One region of the Exiguobacterium sp. BRG2 genome, then DNA from elsewhere that is predicted to be linked to it. Evidence: riboswitches for the same ligand, from Rfam matches in the RefSeq annotation. Region 1 holds a riboswitch; each other region holds the start of a gene.

Region 1 (3,556 bases):
CTGGTTCGTTGCCGGTTGTGGTTCAGGTGGTACGTTCGCCGGAACAGCGGACTTCTTAAAACAACGTCTCGGTACAAAAGCAGCGATCGTCGAACCGGAAGGCTCCGTCTTAAATGGTGGTCCAGCCGGTCCGCATAAGACAGAAGGCATCGGAACAGCGAAATGGCCAAGTCTCGTTCCGCGTGAACTCGTCGACGAGATTCATACGATTTCTGACCGCGATGCATTTGACGCGGTTCATACACTCGCTGCTCGCGAAGGATTACTCGTTGGTAGTTCAGCAGGTGCAGCGCTCGTTGCTGCGCTTGATATCGCGAAGCGTCACCCCGGCAGTACGATCGTCACCGTCTTCGCAGACAGTGCCGAACGCTACTTAAGTCAACAAATCTTTGAAAAGGTGGACGAAACTCATGCGTAAGAAGACAGCATTGATTCATGGAGGAACAGGTGTCGACCGGGCAACAGGAGCCGTCACACCTCCGATCTATCAAACAAGCACATACAAGCAGGATAAAATCGGTCAACTTAAGGACGGATACGAATACTCACGGACAGCGAACCCGACACGGACGAGCATCGAACGATTGATTGCGGATCTCGAGGGCGGCGCACGTGGTTTTGCCTTCGGTTCTGGGATGGCAGCGATCCATGCCGTCTTCCACTTGCTTGAGTCTGGCGACCACATCGTCATGACGGATGATGTCTACGGTGGTACGTTTCGCTTGATGCAACGTGTCTTACCGAAGTTCAACATTCAAGTGACATTCGTCGATACGACGGACCTTGCGGCAACGGAAGCAGCGATCCAAGACAACACGAAGATCGTCTACGTCGAAACACCGACGAACCCGTTGTTGAAAGTAACGGACATCGCAGCCATCGCAACGATTGCCAAACGTCACGATCTTAAACTCGTCGTCGACAACACGTTCGCGACTCCATATCATCAACAACCACTCGCGCTTGGTGCAGACATCGTCTTGCACAGTGCAACAAAATACATCGGCGGACACTCGGACGTCGTCGCTGGACTTGTCGTCGTCAAAGATGATGCGCTCGGCGAAGAGCTTCACTTCATCCAAAACTCGACAGGCGGCGTACTTGGACCGCAAGACAGCTTTTTGCTCGTCCGTGGTCTTCGTACACTCGGTATCCGGATGGATGCGATCGAAGAGACAGCACATGATCTCGTTGCGTTCCTACAAGCGCAAGATATTGTCTCAAACATCTTCTACCCGGGACTTGCATCGCATCCTGGTCACGACATCCAAGCGAAACAAGCGACTGGGTTTGGTGGGATGATCAGCTTTGATGTTGGTTCAGCAGCGAATGCAGAAAAACTCGTCGAGGCGACACACTTCTTCACACTTGCTGAGAGTCTTGGTGCCGTCGAGAGTCTGATTTCCGTTCCGGCACGGATGACGCACGCGTCGATCCCAGCAGAGCGTCGGGCAGAACTCGGCATCACAGACGGTCTCGTCCGGATTTCAGTTGGACTTGAAGACGCGGAAGATTTGAAAGAAGACTTAACGCGTGCTTTCACGTTCCTCGAAAAAGTTTCTGAAAAAACTGTTTGACAACAAAAATAACCCCTGCTAATATTCAGAATATATTCTACAAACTTAATACCGAAACTCTTATCGAGAGTGGTGGAGGGACTGGCCCGATGAAACCCGGCAACCGCGGATCTGATCCGAAGTGGTGCTAATTCCAGCAGACAAAAGTCTGGGAGATGAGAGCAAATGGTTTTGTGTACTGAAAAGTGCGCGCGTTTGCTCTAAAACGCGCGCACTTTTTTTATTTTAGGAGGGACAGTTGTGATTCGTTTACAAGACGTAGGAAAGATTTATCGCTCAAAGCGCGGAGCGGTCGAAGCTGTCGCGAATGTCGATCTGACAATCGAACGCGGTGAAATTTTTGGAATAATCGGTTATTCCGGAGCAGGGAAATCGACCTTGATCCGATTGTTGAATATGCTCGAAGCACCAACGAGTGGTTCGATCCAAATCGATGGTGTTGAGATGACATCACTCAAACCAAAGGAATTACGAGGCGTCCGTAAGAATGTCTCGATGGTCTTCCAACATTTCAACTTATTGTGGTCACGAACAGTTGAAGAGAACATCATGTTCCCACTCGAGCTCGGTGGCTTCCCGAAAGCACACCGCAAGGAACGGGTAGCGGAACTGATCCAACTCGTTGGTTTGGACGGACGCGAAAAAGCCTATCCGTCACAATTATCGGGTGGTCAAAAACAACGTGTCGGTATCGCTCGGGCACTGGCATCGAACCCGGACGTTCTCTTATGTGACGAGGCAACAAGTGCACTCGATCCGAAGACGACGGACTCGATTCTTGAGTTACTTGTCGATATCAACGAAAAACTGAAACTGACGATCGTCTTGATCACACACGAGATGCACGTCATTCAAAAAATCTGTCACCGGGTCGCTGTCATGGAAGCCGGTAAAATCGTCGAGCAAGGACCGGTCGCAGAAGTCTTCCGTCATCCGAAGCAAGCGATGACGAAGGAGTTCGTCAAACAATTGACGTCGCCGTCGGAAAACGAGTTGACGTTCGCGAAACTACGCGAACGGTACCCAACCGGAAAAATCGTTCAGTTGACGTTCGTCGGATCAACAGCGGAAAGCCCGATCCTCGCGGAAGTCATGAAGGATTCACCGGTCCTGTTCAACATCATCGGCGGAAACGTCGGTCAATCACAGGAAGGGGCACTCGGTACACTGTTCATTCAGTTGATCGGGGAAACAGAAGCAACACAAGCGGTCATCACGAAGCTTCAAGCCAGTGATGTTGAAGTGGAGGTGGATCACCGATGATTTCATTCTTTGACAACCTAGATTGGGACATGGTGTGGGAAGCGACAGGCAGTACGATCTATATGACGGCAATCGCTGGGTTTTCGACATTCGTTCTCGGTTTGATCATTGGTTTACTATTGTATGCGACAAACGAAGAGTTATTGTTCAAGAATCGGGCGTTCTATTCAGTGTTGAGCTTGATCGTCAACGTCTTCCGTTCGATTCCGTTCATCATCTTACTGATCTTATTGATTCCATTTACGACAGCGATCGTCGGTTCGTTCCTCGGACCAACGGCAGCATTACCGGCACTGATTTTCGGTGCTGCACCATTTTACGGTCGGATGGTTGAACTCGCGTTACGTGAAGTCGATAAAGGTGTCATCGAGGCAGCTGAATCGATGGGGGCGACGAAGTTCCAAATCATCTATAAAGTCTTAATCCCGGAAGCATTGCCTGCCATCGTTTCTGGTATCACGGTCACACTCGTCTCACTTGTCGGTTATACGGCAATGGCCGGAGTAGTCGGCGGAGGTGGACTTGGGGACATGGCCTTTATCGAAGGATTCCAGCGTTCTCAAAACGATGTCATCGTCATTGCGACACTCTTAATCTTAGCGATCGTCTTCGTCATCCAAATCATTGGTGATTTGCTGATCCGTGCGATCGATAAACGTTAATTCGAAACTTAATCATATTGGAGGAATCATTCATGAAAACTTGGAAAAAATTCG
Region 2 (3,556 bases), on a different contig from region 1:
CACCGACGAAAATCGCGTTGACGAGCGTTCCGATTTGCGGTGTGACGCGGTCTAACGCGTACTTCACGAAAACGAGTAATAGACCGACAAGCAAGATGATCGTTCCGACGGATAGCGGCGTCTTCTTTTGGAGACCAAGATGTAATACATCCCACGTCGAGACACCGAGTTCAGCCGTGATCATCATCGATGAGCCGAGAGCGAGTAAAAATAAACCGAGTAGGAAGAGTCCCCACTTTAACGTAGCGCGTAATAACCAGGAAGCACGATGACGCGTCATGTCTAACACCTCATTTCTTAAAAATAATTGATTCGTTAACTGTATCATGAGGAAAGTAGAAGAAGAAAGACGAAATTTTCCGTTTTTTCCATCTTAAGAAGGAGGGGAAGGTCGAAAGAGAAACGTATACTGAAGAAAAAAGGAGATGACAGGATGAAAGCGATCCGGCACCTGATTCGTTTTACATACATAGAAGCCGTCTGTTGCGTCTTTCCCGTCATGATTTTCGCAGCGCTTGCTCTTTCACGTTATCTTCCTGCTGAACCGATCGCGCGATACGATCTCCTGTTGCTATGGTGTCTTCTCGTCCAAATCGTCTTACTTGTCACGCGTTATGAAACGCTGGAAGAGTTCAAACTGATCTTACTCTTTCACGTGATTGGTCTAGCACTTGAACTGTTCAAAGTGAACGTTGGGTCTTGGAGTTATCCGGAACAGGCTCTAACGAAAGTGGCTGGTGTTCCCTTGTATGCAGGATTCATGTATGCAAGTGTCGCAAGTTATGTCTGTCAAGCGTTCCGAAGATTTCATTTACGCTTCACAGCATTTCCACCGCCTTGGCTTGCGATCAGCGTAGGCAGTCTCGTCTATCTCAACTTCTTCACCCACCATTGGATCTTCGATGCACGCTGGCTATTGATGGTCCTCGTCGTCCTTGTCTTCTATAAGTCATGGGTTCATTTTACGATCGAGCAGACGATCTACCGGATGCCGCTCGTCCTATCCTTTTTACTGATTGCCTTTTTCATTTGGATCGCGGAGAACATCGTGACGTTCTTTAAAGGCTGGGTCTATCCGCATCAGGAAGGAGGCTGGGCAGTCGTTGATCTTGGAAAATTGTCTTCTTGGTTCCTGCTTGTGATCATCACGGTTTTGATCGTCATCGTCGCGAAATACAAGCGTCAGGATCCGGCTGTGGAGATATATCAGCGTACATAGACGAAAAACATGACATTTCGTTTGCGATGAAGCGCTTCGATGTTCAACGTTCGTTCTAACATGTGGACGACAACTTGAGCGTGCTTGGCTCAACCAGCAACGAGACGGGAAATTATTGAAAAAAGAGTGAAACATTAGAAATTTTAAGCCGTAGAGTAAGGTGAGAACTTATTTTTCAAGGAGGACCTTACTCATGTCATCTCAATTAAAGAAAGCAGCGAAGGAGTCGCTCAGCGGTCGTTGGGGATTTGCAGTCCTAGCTTTTCTGCTGTTTAGTATTATTCAGGGTGTTCCTAATTTATTTGGATCGGATATCGATGAGCCGTCTAGTAGTATAGATCTCGTTGTATCATTGGTGTCGATTTTATTGATTCCAGTAGGAGTCGGTTGGACATGGATTGCCATGTCGATTGCTCGTGGCGAAGAAACGAAAGTGACGGATTTGTTTGAGCCATATGGTATGTTCCTGAAAGTGGTGGGGCTGGCCATTGTTCAGTTCATCTTTATCGCGCTCTGGACGTTACTCTTAATCATCCCTGGTATCATCAAGTCATTCTCTTACTTGTTGACGTTCTACATCCTTCGAGATGAACCATCGATCGGTATCCTCGAGGCCATCACGCGTTCACGCCAACTCATGGATGGTCACAAGATGGAAGCATTCTTACTCTTCCTATCATTCATTGGTTGGGCATTACTTGTAATCGTTACACTTGGTCTTGCTGTCCTATGGGTCGGACCATACTTCAGTGTCACGCTTGCCAAATTCTACGATCGTATTCGTGGGGAGCAAGCACCAGAGCCAACATCAGATTTCGTCGCACCATATTAATCCGGAATCCCGACACTACGTCGGGATTTTTCTTTGAAATAAATCCGATAGGAAAAGACGGTTTAATGGTTGCTTTAGTTCAATGAATTCTGTACGATGAATGCAACACATCTTATCTAGAGAAGTCGAGGGACTGGCCCGAAGACACTTCAGCAACCCCGCTATGGCGGAAGGTGCTACTTCCAGGAAGGAATACCTTCTGAAGATAAGAGCGGACAGGACAAGATACCGTCGCTCTTTTCGAACTTCGAAAAGAGCGTTTTTTTATGATAAGGGGGACGATGGAGTGGAGTATGGTTTTTGGTTACCGATTTTTGGGGGATGGTTACGTAACGTCGAGGATGAACAGATGCCAGCAACATTCGATTATGCGAAACAAGTCGCACAAACAGCTGAACGCATCGGCTTCTCGACGACGTTGATTGCGGAATTGAACTTGAACGATATCAAAGGCATCAAGGAACCGAGTCTTGAGGCATGGACAACGGCAGCGGCGATTGCTGCAACAACAGAACGCCTTGAGATCATGACAGCGGTTCGTCCCGGGTTCCATAATCCAGCGACGACGGCGAAGATGGCGGCAAACATCGATCAGTTGAGTGGAGGGCGATTTACGCTCAATGTCGTCTCAGCCTGGTGGGCAGAAGAAGCAAAACAATACAACGGTATTTTTACTGCACATGATGAGCGCTATGCCCGGACGGAAGAGTTCGTCACGGTCATGAAAGGACTATGGGCAGATGCGTCACCGTACAGCTTCTTCGGTCATCACTACACGATCGAACAGGCAGAACTCCATCCGAAACCCGTCCAGCGTCAGGGGATTAAGCTCTACGCTGGTGGAGAGAGTGAAGCCGGAAAACGGACGATCGTCGAACATTGTGATGCCTACGTCATGCATGGAGGCACTGTTGAAGAAGTAGCTCATAAAATCAATGATATGAAAGTACGCCGGGAAGCGACGGGACACGCACCGCTTGAGAGCTTCGGTCTTGCTGCCTACATCATTTGTCGGGATACGGAAGAAGAAGCGCTTCTTGAGTGGCAACGCATCACGGACGTTAAGGAAGACAGCGCCGGTTATGCCGGTTATCAAGATTTCATCAGTAAATCGCAACTCGAACAACAGGTCGAACGAAATGATTATTCCGTCTCGAACCGTGGTCTGCGACCGAACTTGATCGGAACACCAGAACAGATTGCCGAACGGATTCTAGCGTTCGAAGCCGTTGGTGTCACTTTGCTCTTGTTACAATTCTCACCACAACTTGAAGAAATGGAACGCTTTGCCCGTGACGTAATGCCACTGGTCGAAGCGAAACGAAAGGTAGGTCAACAATCATGACAAAAATTCATATTCTCCACGAAAACCAAGAATGGACGGATCATCTCATCAAACGTCTCGAAGAACTCAAGTTGCCGTACGAGCAGTGGCACTTAAATGAAGGAATCGTACCGTTAGATGAACTGCCGCCAGAAGGTGTCTTTTACAGTCGTATGAGTGC
Region 3 (3,556 bases), on a different contig from region 1:
CGATATGGACGAATGGACCACTAAAATCAGCGACGTTACAGTAAATCTGTTCTTGGTCGAGGAATGGCGCTAAGATTGGTTCGACGAAAAAGTCCATTCCACCGCTGACGATCGAAAAATCGATGCCTTGACGACGACTGTACTGCAGTAACTCCGAAAATCCGTCGCGAATGACTGCACGCTCCAACAAAAAGTCAAGATAGGCTGTTTTTCCGTCAGACGGCAGAAGTGCGAACATTTGCCCGACACCACTCTGAATCGATAACGTCCGGTCGAGTACACCGCGTTTTAACGGTTCGAAGTCACTCGCTGGCGCAAATGCCTGCATGAGTGCGATGATGTTATCCTGTGTCGTCACCGTCCCGTCGAAGTCACAAAGAATCCGTACGGTCATGACTTGATCCCCCAAGCGTCGAGGGCAATTCGTAATTCTTCATGACGCGATGCTGCCGTCGATAGGGATTCATTTGCGAGTGCCGCATCGAGTGCCTGACGGAAAGCAATGACACCAGCCGCAGCACCTTGCGGATGACCATGTACGCCGCCGCCGGCGTTGATGACGGAATCGATCCCGAAGTCTCGTACGAGTTGAGCGACGAGTCCAGGATGAATACCGGCTGAAGGAACCGGGAAGATTGATTTCGTCTGACCGAGACGGGTCGCTTCGACCGCGATACCACGGGCGACATCCTTTGGCAAAGCGACATTGCCGTAAGGAGACGGGAATAGCGTCAAGTCTGCTCCAGCAGCGCGCGGTAATGTGCCGAGTAAGACAGGAGCTGCGACTCCGTGATTCGGGCTAGCGATCAACGCACCGCTATATGCCGGATGATTGAAAATCGGAACGTTGATTTCCGGATCACTTGCCAGTTCGCGTAAGACGTCGAGTCCGTATGTGAAGGTATTCAGCAAGAAAGCAGTCGCTCCAGCATCAATCAATCGCTTGGCTTGATCCTTGAGCGTAAAGACAGGACCGCTGAGTGTGATCGCATATAACGCACGTTTACCGGTCCGTTGGAAGTGAGCATCGATGACCTCACGTCCGATCCGTGCCCGGTCAATCGTTGGTGTCAATGGATTGTCGTATAGGATCTCATCGTCTTTGACGAGATCGATCCCACCAGCGAGTTGTCCTTCGAGTTGATCACGAAGGAACGATAAATCGCGTCCGATGACTCCTTTGAAGATGCTCATTAATAGTGGGCGATCTTCGACACCGATCAAGGAACGGACCCCTTCGATCCCGAACTTTGCACCTGGAAAGTCCGACGTAAATGTATCGGGTAGTAGCAATTCCGTTAATTTGATTTCACCGTCGAGTGAGAGTTTCCCGAAGACGGTCGTCAGAATCGCAGAAAAGTCGCGCGATACGTTATGTTCCGGGTAACGAATCGTGATATATCCTTTGCCATCGCGCTCTTCGGTATGTACGACTTCCCCTTTGAACGAGGCAAGTTGTTGTTGTTCGAGATGATTCAGTTCCGTCCAAGAACCGACTGTCAGACCAAGCGCGAGTTGTTCAGCGCGCTGCTCGAGTCGATCACGGGCAGTCAATTGATAAGTAGCAGTGATATAAGCCATGTCTTTCCTCCTTCAACAAAAAAATGGTCTCTCGTCAGCGACAAGAGACCATGAATGATTCGAACGTGGACTCTTATCTGTCAGCTTAGTAGCTGCAAGAATTAGCACCGTGCCAAAAGGTCGGTTGCTGCGACATCGTAGGGCTTGTCCCTCCGTCTGCTCTTGATAAGAATTGGATGAAATTGTGAAATCTAATTGCAATTTTTACATGAGAATCGCCACTTGTCAAACTATTTTTAGAAAATTTATTTTTTTGAAAATACTCTTTCTATAGATGACTTAAAAATGATATCCGTTTCTGCTTGATTTCGATTTGACAGCGAGGAAGTCGATTGCGTAAGATTCAAATCAATATCACACACGACAACTACATACGACTCTTATCGCGAGTTGGCAGAGGGAATTGGCCCGATGACGCCGCAGCAACCGACCACTGGGCACGGTGCTACATCCAACAGACGTTTCGTCTGAGAGATAAGAGGACGCAGTGACTTTTCTGCGCCTCTTTTCGATGACGAAAAGAGGCGCTTTTTCGTGTATCACATAGGGGGAAACTGAGATGACATATAAAGCATTCACAGAACAGGACGCGATTGATTGTGTTCGGACATTAGGACTGATCGGCGATGGAGCCGTCGAAGCAGAAGAGATTGGCGACGGGAACCTCAACCTCGTCTTTCGGATTCGAGAAGGCGAACATCGCTTGATTTTAAAACAAGCATTACCATATGCGAAGGTCGTCGGGGAGAGCTGGCCGTTATCGCTCGAACGAGCGTGGATCGAGCAATCCGCACTCCGTGAATTCGCACGGCATGCCGTACCGTTCGTGCCACGTGTTTTTCATGCTAGTCATGAAGAGGCATATACGGTCATGGAAGATCTTTCACATCTGACGATCGTTCGAAGTGGTTTACTCGCAGGTGAACAGTATCCGTTGCTTGCGGAACATATCGGTTCTTATCTCGCTCGGACGTTATTCCATACATCGGACTTTGCGCTTGGTCCGGTTGAAAAAAAACGTATCGCCCGAACGTACTACAATCCGGACTTGTGCGACATCACGGAAAAATTAATCTTCACGGATCCGTTCCATGACGCGGAGACGAACGAGATTGAAGCCGGGCTTGAAGAAGAGGTGGCACGTCTATGGGCGGACGATGAGTTGAAACGCGAAGTCGCAAAACTCGAAGCGCTTTTCATCACGAAAGGAGATGCGTTGCTACACGGCGATCTACATACAGGAAGCATCTTTGCTTCGGCAACGGAAACGAAAGTCATCGATCCAGAATTCGCCTTTTATGGTCCATTCGGATTTGATGTCGGACAGTTCATCGCCCACTTATTCTTTGCAGCATACCCGGATTATTCAGCACTTCGTGATGCCCGGATTCGCGACATCGATACGTTTTGGCTGACGTTCGCTTCGACGTTCCGTGCGTTATGGGAACGGGAAGCCGTCGAACCGTTCCAGGCATCAGGACTCGTCGATGATGTACTGAGCACGATCTTGCAGGATGCCCTTGGCTTTGCCGGTTGCGAATTGATTCGGCGGACGATTGGTCTTGCACCGGTCGCTGATTTAGAATCAATCGATTCAACGACGGAACGCTTAGAGCGGAAACGTCACGCTCTTCGTCTAGGATCGGCGTTAATCAAACGCCGTACAGAATGCCGAACATTTGATGATTTACGAAACTTTGACGTAACGGAGGAACTCAGCCGATGACTACATTCGTTCAAAGTATCCGTTACGAAGATCGTGTCTTGACGATTCTCGATCAGACACGTCTACCGCAAGAAGAGCACTATGAAGTCATTACTGATCTTGCGCAAGCGATTGAGGCGATTAAACAACTGCGCGTTCGAGGCGCACCTGCGATTAGCTTATTCGGTGGATTCGTGCTCGTTCAAGAAGCATACCGGTTTGAAGCGTCGCTACCGGTCTACAAGCAAGCCTTGCTTGAGACATCAGCGA
Region 4 (3,556 bases), on a different contig from region 1:
CTCGTTTTTATAGACAGCAGCTGTATCGATATGACGATAGCCGACACGTAGTGCTTCAGCAACAGCAGCGGGTGCTTCTGTTTCTTCGTCTACTTGCCAGACACCGAATCCGATTTGGGGAATCGTAATACCGTTTGAAAGTTTTGCGTATTGCATGTGTTACTCCTCCTCATAAAACGTAGTTTAGATTTGCTCGTTTAGTTTAGCACGAACGAACGAAACCGTCCGTTTCCATGCTCATGGAGGAATAGAATGGGTTAAAATAAAAGAGAATTCATCACATCTGACTGTATGTCAGAAAGAGGGGGAGAAAGGATGGCTCAAAAGAATAAAAAGCTATCAAAGGGAGCTTGGCTTAGTATTAGTGCCTTGTTGGTCACGCAAGCAGTTAGCCTATTTTTCAGTGCACGAAAATCAGGACGTAACCCGTGGGTATGGGGAGGCGCGGGACTCCTTCAGTTTCCACTTCCAGCAATCGCGTATTTGATTTTAGAACGACAAGCGAAGCAGAAAAAATAATGAAACAGGTCCGATCACCATGATCGGACCTGTCGTTGGTTAAGAAGAGATTTTTTCCTGTTGAGCAACTGATTTCTTCGGACGTGGGAAACCAAAGATGATGGCAATCGATCCACAGACGAAGAGCAGGAACGGATAGAACAGATACGGAATCAGTTCCGGTGAAGCCGTCTTCGTCAACTCTGCTGCGATCAAGAGTTGTGCCCCATACGGAATGATACCTTGAATCCCACAAGAGAAGATATCAAGAATACTCGCTGATTTCTTGCGATCGATTTCATACGTATCGGCGATTTCAGCCGCGAGTGGTCCAGCGACAAGAATCGAGATCGTATTGTTCGCCGTTGCGAGGTTCGTTGCACTGACGAGTGCCGCCATACTGAATTCGGCACCGCGACGCTGTGAAATCTTGCGCGTCAACGTCTCCTTCAAGTAGGCGATTCCACCGTTGAACGTAATCAAACTGACGAGACCACCCATGAGGAGCGTCAAGATTGAAATCTCTGCCATGCCCATCATTCCTTTTGACATCGAAAGGACGAACCCACTTAAACCGAAGCTACCGTCAATCATACCGATGATGCCAGTGAGCAATGTACCACCGACGAGAACGAGGATGACGTTAACACCAAATAGTGCAAGGACGATGACGGCGAGATATGGAATCAATTTGTAGAACTCGAATGCTTTAGCCGTTACCGCATCGCCAGAACCAGAAACGAATGCGAGTAAGATGACCGTCAAGATGGCAGCCGGGAGAACGATCATGAAGTTCGTCCGGAATTTATCACGCATGTTCGTTTTTTGCGTTCGAACGGCAGCGATCGTCGTATCTGAGATGAACGACAAGTTATCGCCGAACATCGAACCCCCAACGACTGACGCTGCTGCGATTGCGACGTTGATGCCTGTTGCTTCATGAATACCGAAGGCGATCGGTGCGAGTGCAGCAATCGTTCCAGTCGAAGTTCCCATTGCCATCGAGATGAAGGCAGCGATGACGAACAGACCGCTCATCAGGAGTGACGGAGGTAGGAACGTTAAGGCAGCATTGACGGTCGCATCAATGGCGCCGATTGCTTCTGCCGTTCCAGAGAACGTACCGGCTAATAAGAAGATGAAGACCATAATCATGATATCGGGATTTCCGGCACCGGTTGCGATTCGTTCAACCGTTTGATTAATCGATCCTTTCGTCGTGATTGCAGCAAAGATCAGCGCGATCAAAGCAGCGATAAGAATCGGGAATTTGTAAAAGTCGTCATAGAAGATGCCGGCTCCGATGAAGAGGACCAGAAATACGACGAGGGGAAGCAGTGCCCATTTGTTAGGCGTGATCATTTCATTCATTGTTGACACCTCGTTTCTCAAAGATACAAAAAAAGACCCCTTCGCAAGAAAGAAGGAGGTCTTTATGAAATAAAGACGCTCTTCTTATCTCTCAAGCTTTCGCTTGCTGGATTTGGCACAGTACGAATCAAATCGTCCGCTGCCGAAACATCATTGGGCCAGTCCCTCCGTTTCTCGCGATAAAAAGAAGTCATTCAATTGTTGTAAAACACGTTTCTTACCGTACCGCATTGAGTAACGCGTGTCAACTGTACTTTACTGAAGTGCCTGTTCTAACGTCTGGACGTTTTCTTCCATCAACTTAAAATACGAGCTGTTTTGCTGCGATTTCGTCACCGACTCGAGGTTATGGATCGTCACGGATTTAGCTCCGATTTCTTTTTGGATGACACGCGCAACCTTTGGTGAAACCGTTTCTTCGAACGCGACGTATTTCAAATCATGCATCCGCGCTTCTTTCACTAAAGCAGCCAGTTGCTTTTGTGAGGGTTCATCGGAAGGGGAAATTCCGGCGATTGGAAGCTGCGTGAAACCATATCGTTCGGCGAGGTAACCGTAAGCTGCATGTGTGACGAGAAGTTCTTTTTTTGATCCGTCAGCGACGGCTTGCTTGAACTCTTTATCGAGTGCGTCAGCCTGCTGATCGAACGCTTTCAGGTTTTTTTCGAATGTTGCTTTGTCTTTTGGTACTTCTTTTGATAAGGCGACTGTGATAGAACGTGCCATTGCTTTGGCGTTGACAGGATCAAGCCAGACGTGTGGATCGTATTTTCCATGATCGTGTCCTTCCTCTTCGTGCGCCTGCTCATCTTCTGTATGTCCCTCTTCTTCATGTGCGTGAAGCGTAGCATCCGATTCCAGCAAAGTGACATCCTTACTCGTCTCGATGAACCGGACGTCCGTGCCTTTTAGACTCTCTTGGATTTTTTTTGAATAGGGTTCAAGTGTCGTACCCGTCAAAAGGAAAAGGTCACCTTTGGCAATCTCAGTGAGTTGCTTTGACGTCGGTTCATAGGAGTGCGGATCTGCTCCAGGTGGGACGATCATCTTGACGTTGACTTGATTACCACCGATTTCACGGGCAATGGCAGCTGTTGCGAACGTCGATGTATAGATTTCCGTCTTTTTATCATCTGAAGTCGATGAATCGGTGTTTGATCCACAAGCTGCGAGGATACTTGCGCTCGCGAATGCGACCGTTAAAGCAGGAATGATTTTTTTCATTATATGTTACCTCCGTTATTAAAACGTAATTATTCCGATTTGGACTTTTTCACTATAGCGGAACGTTTGAGAAGCGTCAAGTACGAATACCGAGACGTTCGACTTCTTTTAAAACGGGGTAAAAGGATAATAAAGTGAAGGAATTGGTACGTCTTTTGGAGGTGATCAAGTGAAACGTGAAACTGCATGGCTAATGGGGGGAGCTGCACTACTAACGACGGCAGCTGCGGGAGCAAGTATCTGGAACAATTACGGTGCATTACTTCGATGGACTGAACCCGCCTTGCCAATCACAGAAAAACAACTCGCATCGCGGACACTCACTTACAAACAAGTGGGAGACCGTACCTTACAACTCGATCTCTATTATCCGCCGGGGGAAGGACCGTTTCCGGTCGCGATCTACGCGCACGGTGGCGCATTCGTTCGTGGAGAGCGCGAGGATCTGTTCTGTTTTAGCCCG

What was found. A riboswitch is a leader RNA that binds a small molecule or an ion and turns the genes downstream of it on or off. The one in region 1 is predicted to bind S-adenosylmethionine.
Region 2: linked by a shared signal. The riboswitch ahead of Q9R23_RS10015 (LLM class flavin-dependent oxidoreductase) and the one ahead of Q9R23_RS05235 (methionine ABC transporter ATP-binding protein) in region 1 are both predicted to bind S-adenosylmethionine.
Region 3: linked by a shared signal. The riboswitch ahead of mtnK (S-methyl-5-thioribose kinase) and the one ahead of Q9R23_RS05235 (methionine ABC transporter ATP-binding protein) in region 1 are both predicted to bind S-adenosylmethionine.
Region 4: linked by a shared signal. The riboswitch ahead of Q9R23_RS09365 (Na+/H+ antiporter NhaC family protein) and the one ahead of Q9R23_RS05235 (methionine ABC transporter ATP-binding protein) in region 1 are both predicted to bind S-adenosylmethionine.

The regions. Positions count from the first base shown of each region.
Region 1 covers NZ_JAUZUW010000003.1:27,763-31,318, forward strand. The annotation lists gene Q9R23_RS05225 (PLP-dependent cysteine synthase family protein) at 1-418, shown strand, start outside; gene Q9R23_RS05230 (bifunctional cystathionine gamma-lyase/homocysteine desulfhydrase) at 411-1,577, shown strand; SAM riboswitch class I at 1,635-1,739, shown strand; gene Q9R23_RS05235 (methionine ABC transporter ATP-binding protein) at 1,818-2,840, shown strand; gene Q9R23_RS05240 (methionine ABC transporter permease) at 2,837-3,502, shown strand; gene Q9R23_RS05245 (MetQ/NlpA family ABC transporter substrate-binding protein) at 3,535-3,556, shown strand, end outside.
Region 2 covers NZ_JAUZUW010000006.1:139,695-143,250, reverse strand. The annotation lists gene Q9R23_RS10030 (YczE/YyaS/YitT family protein) at 1-280, opposite strand, end outside; gene Q9R23_RS10025 (DUF817 domain-containing protein) at 434-1,219, shown strand; gene Q9R23_RS10020 (DUF975 family protein) at 1,413-2,051, shown strand; SAM riboswitch class I at 2,161-2,263, shown strand; gene Q9R23_RS10015 (LLM class flavin-dependent oxidoreductase) at 2,338-3,396, shown strand; gene Q9R23_RS10010 (ATP-grasp domain-containing protein) at 3,393-3,556, shown strand, end outside.
Region 3 covers NZ_JAUZUW010000017.1:6,257-9,812, forward strand. The annotation lists gene Q9R23_RS15390 (2-hydroxy-3-keto-5-methylthiopentenyl-1-phosphate phosphatase) at 1-394, opposite strand, end outside; gene Q9R23_RS15395 (2,3-diketo-5-methylthiopentyl-1-phosphate enolase) at 391-1,581, opposite strand; SAM riboswitch class I at 1,652-1,753, opposite strand; SAM riboswitch class I at 1,959-2,062, shown strand; gene mtnK (S-methyl-5-thioribose kinase) at 2,141-3,307, shown strand; gene mtnA (S-methyl-5-thioribose-1-phosphate isomerase) at 3,304-3,556, shown strand, end outside.
Region 4 covers NZ_JAUZUW010000006.1:5,549-9,104, reverse strand. The annotation lists gene Q9R23_RS09375 (aldo/keto reductase) at 1-156, opposite strand, end outside; gene Q9R23_RS09370 (hypothetical protein) at 316-519, shown strand; gene Q9R23_RS09365 (Na+/H+ antiporter NhaC family protein) at 559-1,869, opposite strand; SAM riboswitch class I at 1,951-2,055, opposite strand; gene Q9R23_RS09360 (metal ABC transporter solute-binding protein, Zn/Mn family) at 2,125-3,093, opposite strand; gene Q9R23_RS09355 (alpha/beta hydrolase) at 3,263-3,556, shown strand, end outside.